3 regions of the Dorea sp. genome follow, and region 1 is predicted to be linked to each of the others. Evidence: predicted binding sites of a transcription regulator. Region 1 holds the regulator's gene; each other region holds the start of a gene.

Region 1 (4,295 bases):
TGAAGCAGAAGTGCCGGCATAGGCTGTGGTAAGTTCTTCTTTTTTCTCCAGATAATAGTCATAATTGCCAATGTAGTTGACAAATGTATGATTGACAAGATCCAGAATACGGGTTGCAGTCTGGTTGATAAAATAACGGTCATGTGAAACGTAAAGTACTGTGCCGGTATAATCATTCAGCGCATTTTCCAGAATTTCTTTTGATGCAATATCCAGGTGGTTGGTCGGCTCATCGAGGATCAGGAAATTCGCCTCTGAAAGCATCAGCTTTGCAAGAGAAACACGTCCTCGTTCCCCACCGCTCAAAGAGCTGATCTGTTTGAATACATCGTCTCCTGTGAAAAGGAAGGCAGCAAGTACATTGCGGATCTCTGTATTGGTAAGTGCCGGGTAATCATCAGAGATTTCATCAAAAATGGTCTTTTCCATATGAAGTACATGATGTTCCTGGTCGTAGTAACCGATTTTTACATTGGAGCCAAGGGTGTAAGTTCCGGAGTCGGCTGCAATGACATGGTTCAATATTTTTAAGAGCGTGGTTTTACCGGTTCCGTTATCACCGATCACAGCCACATGCTCGCCACGTTTGATCTCCAGATTAATATCTGTAAATAATTCCTGCCCCGGAAATGATTTGCATAAGTGCTCGATGGTTAAGACGTCGTTACCGCTGACGCAGGAAGGTTCAAGTTTCAGATGGATGTCGGTATTGACTTCCACCGGTTTTTCGATGGTCTGCATCTTTTCAAGCATTTTTTCACGACTTTCTGCCCGCTTGATTGATTTTTCGCGGTTGAAAGAACGCAGCTTTTCGATGACAGCTTCCTGATGCTTGATTTCTTGCTGCTGATTCAGGTATTCTTTCAGACGGATATCACGGAGCTGCTGCTTCTTGGCAGCATAATCGCTGTAATTTCCCATGTAAGTACGAAGAGTGCCAAGCTCGATTTCCAGAACTTTTGTCACAACTTTGTTTAGAAAATAACGGTCATGTGAGACGATAAGTACGGCTCCCTGATAGTTTAAAAGATAGGTTTCCAGCCATGCGATGGAGTTCAGATCCAGGTGGTTGGTCGGCTCATCCAGAAGCAGAATATCCGGTTTCGTGAGCAGAAGTTTGCCAAGGGAAACACGGGTTTTCTGACCTCCGGAAAGAGTATCTACGGGTTTTGTAAAATCAGTTTCTGTAAAACCAAGCCCCTTTAAAACACCGGTGATCTCGCTTTCATATGCATAACCATTTTCGCGCTCGAAAGCCGCAGTAAGGCGGTTATAAGTTTCTAACCGGTCATTTAAGGCTTCGCCGGATAGGTGCTTTAATTCCATCTCGATCTCGCGGATACGCCGTTCCATCGCGATAATATCGGATTTTGCGGTCTTTACTTCTTCGTAAATGGTGTTCCCACTCTGCATTTCCTGATGCTGGGCCAGGTAGCCTAAGGTCTTCCCCTTTGTGAGGATGACATTCCCTCCGTCCGGTGCAAGTTCACCGACGATCATCTTAAGAAGGGTCGATTTTCCCGCTCCGTTCGGTCCGACGAGAGCGGCTTTTTCATGATCCTCTATATGAAAAGATCCATCATTCACAATGAGATGTTCCCCAAAGGATTTCTGGATCCCGTGACATGCTAATATCATAAATTTCCTCCTAAATATGGATACATTATTCTGTCTGTATTCCTAAAATGCATTTGCATATGCTACTTTATTATAACGGAAATTGTATAAAATTCAACAATAGTTTGACAATAATCTTTCAATTTTATATAATTATCCTAGACTAAGATTGGAAGGGTGAATATATTGGAAGAAAGAGAGATTTCTCGTGCTGTCATCAGAAGACTGCCGAGGTATTACAGATATTTGGGTGAACTGTTGGAAAATGGTGTAGAACGTATCTCTTCGAATGATCTGAGCAAGCGCATGAAAGTAACAGCATCTCAGATCCGTCAGGATCTTAATAACTTCGGAGGATTCGGACAACAGGGATATGGTTATAATGTAAAGTATTTATATACGGAGATTGGAAAGATATTAGGTTTGGAAGAAGATCATAATATTATTATTATCGGTGCCGGAAATCTTGGGCAGGCACTGGCAAATTATGCAGCTTTTGAAAACCGTGGTTTTATCCTGAGAGGGATTTTTGATGTCAATCCAAGACTTCAGGGCGTATCGATCCGTGGTGTGCCGATCCGTATGATGGATGATCTGAAGACATTTGTACAGAACAATGATATAGATATTGCTGTTCTTACAATTCCGAAGGAAAAAGCAATTGAAGTAGCAAACATGCTGGTGGAAAACGGTGTGCGGGCTATCTGGAATTTTGCACATACAGATCTGAACCTTCCAGATAATGTTGTGGTTGAAAATGTGCATTTATCAGAGAGTCTGATGCAGCTGTCTTATAACATCAGCCGCTACAAAGAAGATCATAAATAAAAACATAAAAATGACGTGTAAGAGTAATCTGTAAGGCGGATATACTTTTACACGTCCTTTTGTCAACTTGTGTTCTACAGAAGCCGCCAGTGGCGGCTTCTGTAGATTACCAAAGTACCTTTATCAAAATTATCAGGATTCAGGTTGCGTAAATATGTCAGTTGGGAGATGATGATATGCAGTATTTGGTAAATGCAGCGCAGATGAAATCTGCAGATCAATATACCATTCAGAAGTTAGGTGTTCCGTCACTGGAATTAATGGAACGTGCCGCAGACGGATGTATACAGATAATGGAACAGGAAAAAATGGATTTTTCGGATGTCTGTGTCGTATGTGGAACGGGAAACAACGGAGGGGACGGATTCGCAATTGCGAGAATGTTATTAGAAAAAGATTATAAAGTACAGGCATTTCTGGTAGGAGATGCGGAGCATTGCACGAAAGAAACGAAAGAACAGATCAGGAAACTGGAGGCATGCGGCGGAAAAGTCAGATACTGTATACCGGAAGACGGACATTACAGTCTGGTGATTGATGCGGTATTCGGTGTCGGTCTCAGCCGTGATGTGGACGGAATTTACAGACAGGTAATAGAATGGATGAATGCACAGGATGCAGTAAGGTTTGCAGTAGATATCCCTTCCGGATTATCTGCAACAACAGGATGTGTGCTTGGATGTGCATTTGAGGCGGATTATACGGTCACATTTCAGTTCAAAAAGCTTGGACTGGAACTGGCACAGGGAAGAAAATATGCCGGAAAAACGGTTGTCTGGGATATCGGGATCTCTGCGCAGCCGCTGATGGATGATACGGATATAGTAAAAAGTGATGAAAAAGAAGATTACAGAAAGCTCCTTCCAAAAAGAGAAGAAGATTCTAACAAAGGAAGTTATGGAAAACTACTGATAATTGCAGGAAGTAAGGGCATGGCAGGAGCCGCATATCTGAATGCGCATGCTGCATATATGGCAGGAGCCGGACTTGTGAGAATATATACTGCAAAAGACAACAGGGCGATTCTTCAGACACTTCTTCCGGAAGCAATCATTACGACATATGAAGATTTTGAACAGGTAGAAGTAATCCGGTTACTGGAGTGGGCAGATGCAGTCTGTGTCGGATCAGGACTTGGACAAAGTAAAACGGCAGAAAGAATATTAAAAACAGTGATTGATTATGTAAGAGTTCCATGTCTGATTGATGCAGATGGGCTGAATCTTCTGGCAGATAATAAGAATTATTTAAGACATATAGAAGGAAGAAGATTTGTGATCACACCACATATGAAGGAAATGTCAAGAGTAACAGGAGATTCTGTAGAAAATCTGAAAAAAGACAGAGTGGAGTTCTTAAAACAATTTGCGGAGACACTTCGTATTGTATGTGTGTTAAAAGATTCCAGAACGCTGATCGCAGGAGAAGAAAGAGGAATCCGGTTAAATCAGACAGGTAACTGTGCTATGGCAAAAGCAGGATCCGGTGATGTGCTTGCAGGTATCATTGCGGGATTTATGGCACAGGGAAAAGAGCTGGAAGAAGCAGCTTCTCTTGGTACTTATGTACATGGATTGTCCGGTGACCTTGCAAAAATTGAAAAAGGCGTATATAGTGTAATGGCGAGAGATCTGATAGAATATATCAGTAAAGCATTAATGGAACTGGAGGAATAATAACAGTGAAACAATATACAAGAGTTTTAGCCAGAGTCGATTTGGATGCGGTTGAATATAATATAGAGATGATGAAGAAGAATATCGAGGAAGGTACCCAGATCATGGCCGTTATTAAGATGGATGGTTATGGACACGGTGCTGTACAGATCGCAAGACTTCTGGAAGCAAAAG
Region 2 (4,295 bases), on a different contig from region 1:
ATATATGAGCATATTAAATGTTGAACATCTGACACATGGTTTTGGTGACAGAGCCATCTTCTCAGATGTTTCTTTTCGACTTTTAAAAGGAGAACATATCGGGCTTGTAGGAGCCAATGGAGAGGGTAAATCTACCTTTATGAATATCGTGACAGGAAAGCTTGTGCCGGATGAAGGAAAAGTAGAGTGGTCTAAGAATGTACATGCCGGATATCTGGATCAGCATGCAGTCCTGAAAAAGGGAATGACGATCCGTGATGTATTAAAGTCAGCATTTGACCCACTGCTTCAAAAAGAACAGAGGATGAATGAAATCTGTGATCTTCTCGGAACTGCAGATGAAGATGAGATGAACCGTCTGATGGATGAACTTGGAACCATCCAGGATGAACTGACATTACATGATTTTTATACCATCGATGCGAAAGTAGAAGAAGTGGCAAGGGCACTTGGACTTCTGGATCTTGGACTGGACCGGGATGTTACCGACTTAAGTGGTGGACAGAGAACAAAAGTACTTCTGGCGAAACTTTTATTGGAGAAACCGGATATCCTGCTTCTTGACGAGCCGACCAACTATCTGGATGAAGAACATATCGCATGGCTGAAGCGTTATCTGCTGGATTATGAGAATGCATTTATCCTGATCTCACATGATATCCCGTTCTTAAATGAAGTGGTAAATATCATCTATCATATGGAGAATCAGGAACTGAACCGCTATGTCGGGGATTATGATCATTTCCAGGAAGTCTATGCAGTCAAAAAAGCACAGCTTGAGGCAGCGTACAGAAGACAGCAGCAGGAGATCAGTGAGCTGAAGGACTTTGTAGCACGTAATAAGGCACGTGTATCAACAAGAAATATGGCAATGTCCAGACAGAAAAAATTAGATAAGATGGATGTGATCGAGCTGGCAGCAGAAAAGCCGAAGCCGGAATTTCATTTTCGTTATGGAAGGACACCTGGAAAGATGTTATTCGAGACACATGATCTGGTGACGGGATATGATGAGCCATTATCGAAGCCGCTTAATTTTAGTATGGAACGTGGTCAGAAGATCGCACTTGTCGGAACGAATGGAATTGGAAAGACTACCTTATTAAAAAGTATTCTGGGCCTGATCCCTTCTTTGTCCGGAAGCTGCGAACTGGGAGAAAATCTGGAGATCGGATATTTTGAACAGGAAGTAAAGGGAGAAAATAAGACAACCTGTATCGATGAGATCTGGCAGGAATTTCCTTCATTTACACAGTATGAAGTCCGTTCGGCACTTGCAAAATGTGGACTGACAACCAAGCATATCGAAAGTCAGGTAAGAGTATTAAGTGGTGGAGAGCAGGCGAAGGTAAGATTATGTAAGCTGATCAACCGTGACACGAATATCCTGCTTCTTGATGAGCCGACGAACCACCTGGATGTAGATGCGAAAGATTCGCTCAAGAAAGCACTGCAGGAGTACAAGGGAAGCATCCTGCTGATCTGCCATGAACCGGAATTTTATCAGGATGTGGTGAATGAAGTGTGGGATATGAGTAAGTGGACGACGAAAGTATTCTAAAGCATTTTTCATACACGTTCTAAAATGAAAAAACAATGGATTGTGAAAAGCGATAAGCGCTGGATGATGAATTGCTGTGTGTCCGGAACGGAAGAGGCATATGAAAAAACTGGGGATGATATAGATGGAAGAAAAGAAACAAGAAAAGATGAAGTATCGTCTGGCAGAAGCGATGAAGACCTGCATGAAGACCATGCCGGTAGAGAAGATTACCGTAAAAGAAATCGTGGCAGAATGTGGTACGACCAGACAGACATTCTATCGGAATTTTCAGGATAAATATGATCTGATCAACTGGTACTTTGACAGAATCCTGCTGGAATCTTTTCAGCACATGGGCGAAGGCAAGACGGCTTACGAAGGTCTGGTTAATAAGTTTCATTATATAGAAGAAGAAAAACTGTTTTTCAAAGCGGCATTTCGCAATGATGACCAGAACTGCCTGCGGGATCATGATTTTCAGTTGATTCTCAAATTCTATGAAAATCAGATCCAAAGTAAGACAAAGCAGTCAATTCCGGAGAATTTACATTTTCAATTAGAAATGTATTGTCAGGGATCTGTATATATGACAACGCAGTGGGTACTTGGCGATATGAAGAAGCGCCCGGAAGAGATGGCAAAGAATCTGGTGGCGGCAATGCCGGCAGAGTTAGAAACACTATTTAAGAAATTGGAACTCCTGTAGCAGGGAGTTCTTTTTTGCATGAAGTTGAAATGAAAAGAAAATATATGTTGCAATGTTATGTAATTAACAAAAAACGATATGGTAATTTGTTGAGAAGGTACATAAAGTTACAAAAATACAAAAGTGTAACGTGTATATGTTACAAAATGAACGGTTTGTAACTTATATTTTTGTGAAATGATTGTTAAAATAAAGACATAAAGAAACGGGATATGAAGAAGAAATATTATAAGAAAGATTCATATCTAAATAATACAGATTATGTAAAAAGGAGTGTCAGTTACTATGGCAAACAGAATTAATTTAAACCAGACATCATTTCACGGAGCAGGAGCAATTCAGGAGATCGCAGCAGAAGTTAAAGTAAGAGGACTGAAAAAAGCGCTGGTATGTTCAGATCCTGACCTGATTAAATTCAATGTAACAACAAAGGTAACAAAAGTTTTGGATGATGCAGGACTGGAATACGAATTATATTCTGACATCAAACCAAATCCGACAATTCAGAATGTACAGCACGGAGTAGAAGCATTCAAAAAAGCAGGAGCAGATTACATTATTGCAATCGGTGGCGGATCTTCTATGGATACATCAAAAGCAATCGGCATCATCATTGCAAACCCGGAATTTGAAGATGTAAGAAGCCTGGAAGGCACAGCACCGACCAAGAATCCGTGTGTTCCGATTATCGCAGTACCAACAACAGCCGGAACAGCAGCAGAGGTAACTATCAACTACGTTATCACAGATGTAGAAAAGAAGAGAAAATTCGTCTGTGTAGATCCACACGATATGCCTGTTATCGCAGTTGTAGACCCGGAGATGATGTCTTCTATGCCAAAGGGACTGACAGCTTCTACCGGTATGGATGCCCTGACACATGCAATTGAAGGATATACAACAAAGGCTGCATGGGAGATGACAGATATGTTCCATCTGAAAGCCATCGAACTCATTTCCAAATCGCTTAGAAGTGCGGTTGCCAATGAAAAAGAAGGCCGTGAGGGAATGGCTCTTGGACAGTACATTGCAGGAATGGGATTCTCTAACGTAGGTCTTGGAATCGCACATTCTATGGCTCACACACTTGGAGCAGTATATGATACACCACATGGTGTTGCATGTGCTATGATGCTTCCAATCGTTATGGAATACAACGCAGACTGCACAGGCGAAAAATACAAAGAGATTGCAAAAGCAATGGGTGTAGAAGGTGTAGATGATATGTCTGTAGAAGAATACAGAAAAGCAGCAGTAGATGCAGTACGTAAATTATCTGTAGATGTAGGAATCCCTACAAAGCTGGAAGCATTAAAAGAAGAAGACCTTCAGTTCCTTGCAGAATCAGCTCATGCAGATGCATGCGCACCTGGTAATCCGAAAGATGCAAGTGTAGAAGACCTGAAAGAGCTGTTCAGAAAATTGATGTAATAGACAACGGTATAAATAATGCATAAAACAAAATCATCATAACTATAGGGAAGACTGACACGTTTGTAATGAGCGGGTCAGTCTTTTCTATCGCCATGCGTTCAGAAGGAGCTGCCAGTGGCAGGTCCTGTAGATGCCAAAGCATGTAAGAGACGAAGCCAGATACCAAAGTATCGGGAAGGAGCGCCGGTGTCAGGTATTCTGTATCTGTGAACCGGGTGTAAAAGAAAATAAAGTATTGAAAAGGCTGATGGGTTTATTTATAATATGCTATGTTAGTTACGTATATAGTAAAGAATGTAAATGAATCGGTAACGGAGGAAAAAATGTCAGCATTATTTTTTGATATTGATGGAACAATTTTAAGTGATATTACACATGAGATACCGGAAAGTGCGCTGGAGGCATTGAAAAAAGCGCAGGAAAATGGACACAAAACATTTATCAATACCGGACGTACCGTGTGTAGTATTCCGCCGGTGATAAAGAATATACCATTTGACGGCTTCTTGTGTGGATGTGGGACACATCTGGTATATGGGGATGAAGTTATCTTTCATCATTCCATTCCATATGAAAGAGGGCGTGAGATCATTCAGTCGATGAAGAACTGTA
Region 3 (4,295 bases), on a different contig from region 1:
ATAATCAAATGGAAGTTCTTCTTCTTTTCCGTCGTATTTTACAAGGAAAGAATGTGCATTTACTTTCTGAAGAGCAGTATTTGTCATCTGTCTTACATTGTGTTTTGTCATGCATTCTTTCATGCTTGATGTAGAAGAAGCATCCAGACCATTTCCGATGATCGGCATCATTTCGATGATCGTTGTCTCAGCACCACGTGGAGCGAAAAATTCAACAACATCAAGTCCTACGGCACCGCCGCCGACAACGACAACTTTCTTACCTGTCATGTCTTCCGGATAGTTCTTTAAGTTAGCAATCATGTCTTTGATTGAATATACGTTAGAACCTTTCTTTCCAAGGTTGTCATGTAATCCTTCGATTGGTGGAAGAAGAGGTACAGAACCGGTTGAGTTTACAACGAGGTCTGGTTTGTATTTCTTAATCTCAGCAACGGTTGCGTCAACACCTGTTTTAATAGTAAGGTTTGAAAGTTTGGAAGCACGGTGTTTTAAGTAAGTTGGAAAATCAGCAAGTCTCTTCTTTGCAGGAATCTTTGAAATCTCTACAGACAGACCACCAACTTCTTTTCCTTTTTCTAATAATGTAACCTTGCATCCAACCTCAGCAGCAGTACATGCAGCTTCCAGTCCGGCAGTTCCGGCACCTACAACTACAACGCTGCATGGTTTGTTTACTTTTTGTTTCTTGTAAGCTTCTCCGTTGATCAGATCCGGGTTGATCGTACAACGAAGTGGTTTGTTACCACCGATACGGTTACCAACACATCCGACATTACAAGAGATACATTTACGGATATCACATACGTCACCGTACTGTGCTTTATTACACCAGTCTGGATCAGCAATCAGTCCACGTCCCATACCGATCAGATCAGCATCGCCTCTTGCAAGGATATCATCAGCTACCTTAGGATCACGGATGTTTCCGATTGCAATCGTTGGTTTTCCGAATTTATCGCGGACAGCTTTTGCCATGTATGAACGCCATCCGTCTTCCAGATAGTTGGCATCGATCTGGTACTGGATAGAAGCATTCAGTCCTGCGGAAGTATCGTAGATATCTACTTCGTCGTTCAGATATTCCAGATATTCCAGGCAATCTTCTACCGTATTACCACCTTCTACAAGTTCATCTACACTAAGACGTAATGAGATCGGAACTCTAGGTCCTACTGCTTTACGTACTTCATCGATGACCATGCGGCAGAAACGTGCGCGGTTTTCAGCGCTTCCTCCAAACTCATCTGTACGGTCGTTGGTAGTAGGAGATAAGAACTGGCTGATCAGGTAAGAGTGTCCAGCGTGGATCTCTACAACGTCAAATCCAGCGTTAACGGCTCTTTTTGCAGCTGTTCCGTAATCTTTAGCAATGCTTTCAATCTCTTCTTTTGAAAGTCCGCGAGGAATCTCACCACCGGCTTTGGATGGAAAACGGGAAGCAGATACTGGCTGCATACCGATTCTTGAGCTCATAGCAGAAGCTCCTGCGTGGTTGATCTGAATTCCCATCAGAGCACCCTGTCTGTGACAGGCTTCTGTTAACGTGAACAGACGTGGAATGTAGCAGTCCTTGTCCAGACGAAGCTGTGTGGTTCCGTTTGATCCTTCCGGATATTTTACACAGACATTTTCTACCATAATAAGTCCTGTGCCGCCACGTGCACGCAGTTCATAGTATTTGATATGTTCGTCGCTTAATTCCCCATCATGTCCGGCGAAATCACTTCCCATAGGCATCATTACAACACGGTTCTTGAGTGTCATACCTCTGACAGTCAGAGGGCTGAATACGTGTGGAAAATTGTTTTTCATAGTTTGTCATCCTCCATTTAAACATTATAATTGATTGTTATACTTTGATTATATGGCCTTGTTAAATAAAAGACAAATTCATATTTTTGTGAAAGTTGATAGATTTTGTCTATGGATTTTAAGAAAGAAAGTAAAAATATACAAAAGTACTGAATGAATATACAGTATAATATTGCATGAATCCGGGTTTATTGCTATAATACAAAAGTATGTAGGCGAAAGTTTTTATAGGAGAGCACAAGACATGAATGATTTAGAAATGTACAGAGAGCAATTGGCTTTATGCGATGATAAGATTATTGACGCATTGGTAGAACGTAATTCAATTATTGAAAAGATTATGGCATATAAAGAAGAGTATGGAATGCCAATCTTACAGCCGCAGCAGGAAGAAAAACAGAAAAAGCGTCTGGAAGAAAAACTTGAAGATAATAAATATAAAGAAGAGATATTTGATGTATTTGGATGCATCTTACGTAACAGTAAGAGAATCCAGGCAAGAAAACTGTTCGATTACAATATCGTCCTGATTGGATTCATGGGCGCCGGTAAGACAACGATTTCTGATTACTTAAGCACAGTGTTCGATATGGATATCGTAGAGATGGATCAGGTAATTGCAGAGCGTGAAGAGATGAGCATTCCGGATATCTTTGCTACATATGGTGAAGAATATTTCCGTGACCTTGAGACAAACCTTCTGATCGAAATGCAGTCGCATAAGAATGCAGTTATCTCTTGTGGTGGTGGAGCTGCATTAAGAGAGAGAAATGTTGCTGAGATGAAGAAGAACGGAAGAGTCGTACTTCTTACTGCAACACCAGAGACAATCTACGAACGTGTAAAAGACAGCAACGACAGACCGGTGCTGAACGGAAGAAAGAATGTCAAAGGTATCTCAGAACTTATGGAACAGCGTCGTGAAAAATATGAAGCGGCAGCAGATATCGTAATTAATACAGACAATAAGTCAGTCCTTCAGATCTGTGAAGAACTGGTTCAGCGTCTGCAGGAGTCAGAAGAATAGTATGTTTGATAAATTTTTCCCGGATCACTATGTTGCATCTACCTATGTAATTGATTTTGAAAAATTATATGAAGAAGGTGTGCGGGGAGTGATCTTTGATATCGACAACACGCTGGTACCTCACGGGGCACCGGCAGATGACAGGGCAAAGGCACTGTTTGCCAGATTGAAAAAGATTGGATTTCGTTGTTGCCTGATCTCGAATAACCAGAAGCCAAGAGTTGAGATGTTCAACCAGGATATTCAGGTGGACTATGTGTATAATGCACATAAACCGTCTACGAAGAACTATCTGAAGGCAATGGAGATTATGGGTACAGACCGGAAAAGTACGGTATTCATAGGTGATCAGCTCTTTACAGATGTATGGGGAGCCAAGAGAGCCGGGATACCAAATGTTCTGGTAAAACCGATCCATCCCAAGGAAGAAATCCAGATCGTATTGAAGCGGTATCTGGAGAAAATTGTGTTACATTTTTATAAGAAGAGTCAGACACACGAAAAAAAGGTTGAAAAATAACATCATGTATTATAAAATGATATGAGATGAAAATTACGCAAGCGCATTTGCGCGATTTAAGGAGGATAAGATAATGGCAAAAGTTTCAGCAGGAGACATCCGTAATGGTGTGACAATCGAAGTTGACGGAAAAGTATGTCAGGTTATCGATTTCATGCATGTAAAACCAGGAAAGGGTGCTGCATTCGTACGTGTTAAAATGAAAAATATTATCGATGGTGGTGTAGTAGAGACTACATTCCGTCCAACAGAGACATTTGAGCAGGCACATATTGAGAGAAAGAAAATGCAGTATCTCTATAATGATGGGGAATTCTACAACTACATGGACAATGAGACATTTGAGCAGATCATGATCAGCGCTGAAGATGCAGCAGATTCTATGAAGTTTGTAAAAGAGAATGAAGAAGTATCTATCAGCTTCTATCAGGGAAATGCTTTCGCCATCGAGCCACCGCTTAGTGTTGAGCTGGTTGTTACAGAGACAGAGCCTGGAGTAAAAGGTAATACAGCTACAGGAGCTACAAAACCTGCAATTGTTGAGACAGGAGCAAAGGTTAACGTACCATTATTCGTTGATCAGGGCGAAACAATCAAGATTGATACACGTACAGGAGCATATCTTTCAAGAGCATAATCTGAAAAAATATGTAGAAAATTATAAAAAAAGTCTTGCAATTTTTGCAGGGCTTTTTTATAATTGAGCTACCATAATATTTCATATATTTCTTAAATGAATCACTATTTCACGCAGCACAGATCGCTGCAATGTTTCAAAGAATCATTCTTTATATTGCCGGAAGGGAAAGGTATTTTTATGACATACGTTCAGTTTATTGAGGCAATAGAGAAAAAGATTAAAAAGGAGGTAACAGAAGAAAAAAGAGTATCCATACACACAAACATGAAAAATAATGGTGTGAAAAAAAGAGG

What was found. The regulator Rex, encoded in region 1, represses fermentation and respiration genes when NADH is low (regulators of the CRP and FNR family bind a similar motif). The targets are predictions, from matches to a motif close to ATTGTTAANTANTTAACAAT.
Region 2: the regulator Rex is predicted to act here: its motif matches at 2,301-2,320, upstream of fucO (lactaldehyde reductase).
Region 3: the regulator Rex is predicted to act here: its motif matches at 1,873-1,892, upstream of ACWJAF_RS07015 (oxidoreductase).

The regions. Positions count from the first base shown of each region.
Region 1 covers NZ_CDRRQK010000002.1:15,038-19,332, reverse strand. The annotation lists gene ACWJAF_RS01095 (ABC-F family ATP-binding cassette domain-containing protein) at 1-1,638, opposite strand, end outside; gene ACWJAF_RS01090 (redox-sensing transcriptional repressor Rex) at 1,804-2,445, shown strand; gene ACWJAF_RS01085 (NAD(P)H-hydrate dehydratase) at 2,622-4,121, shown strand; gene alr (alanine racemase) at 4,127-4,295, shown strand, end outside.
Region 2 covers NZ_CDRRQK010000006.1:98,305-102,599, reverse strand. The annotation lists gene ACWJAF_RS04580 (ABC-F family ATP-binding cassette domain-containing protein) at 5-1,561, shown strand; gene ACWJAF_RS04575 (TetR/AcrR family transcriptional regulator C-terminal domain-containing protein) at 1,686-2,249, shown strand; gene fucO (lactaldehyde reductase) at 2,535-3,680, shown strand; gene ACWJAF_RS04565 (Cof-type HAD-IIB family hydrolase) at 4,007-4,295, shown strand, end outside.
Region 3 covers NZ_CDRRQK010000012.1:2,505-6,799, forward strand. The annotation lists gene ACWJAF_RS07015 (oxidoreductase) at 1-1,815, opposite strand, end outside; gene ACWJAF_RS07020 (shikimate kinase) at 2,060-2,842, shown strand; gene ACWJAF_RS07025 (YqeG family HAD IIIA-type phosphatase) at 2,844-3,362, shown strand; gene efp (elongation factor P) at 3,436-3,999, shown strand; gene ACWJAF_RS07035 (DUF5688 family protein) at 4,180-4,295, shown strand, end outside.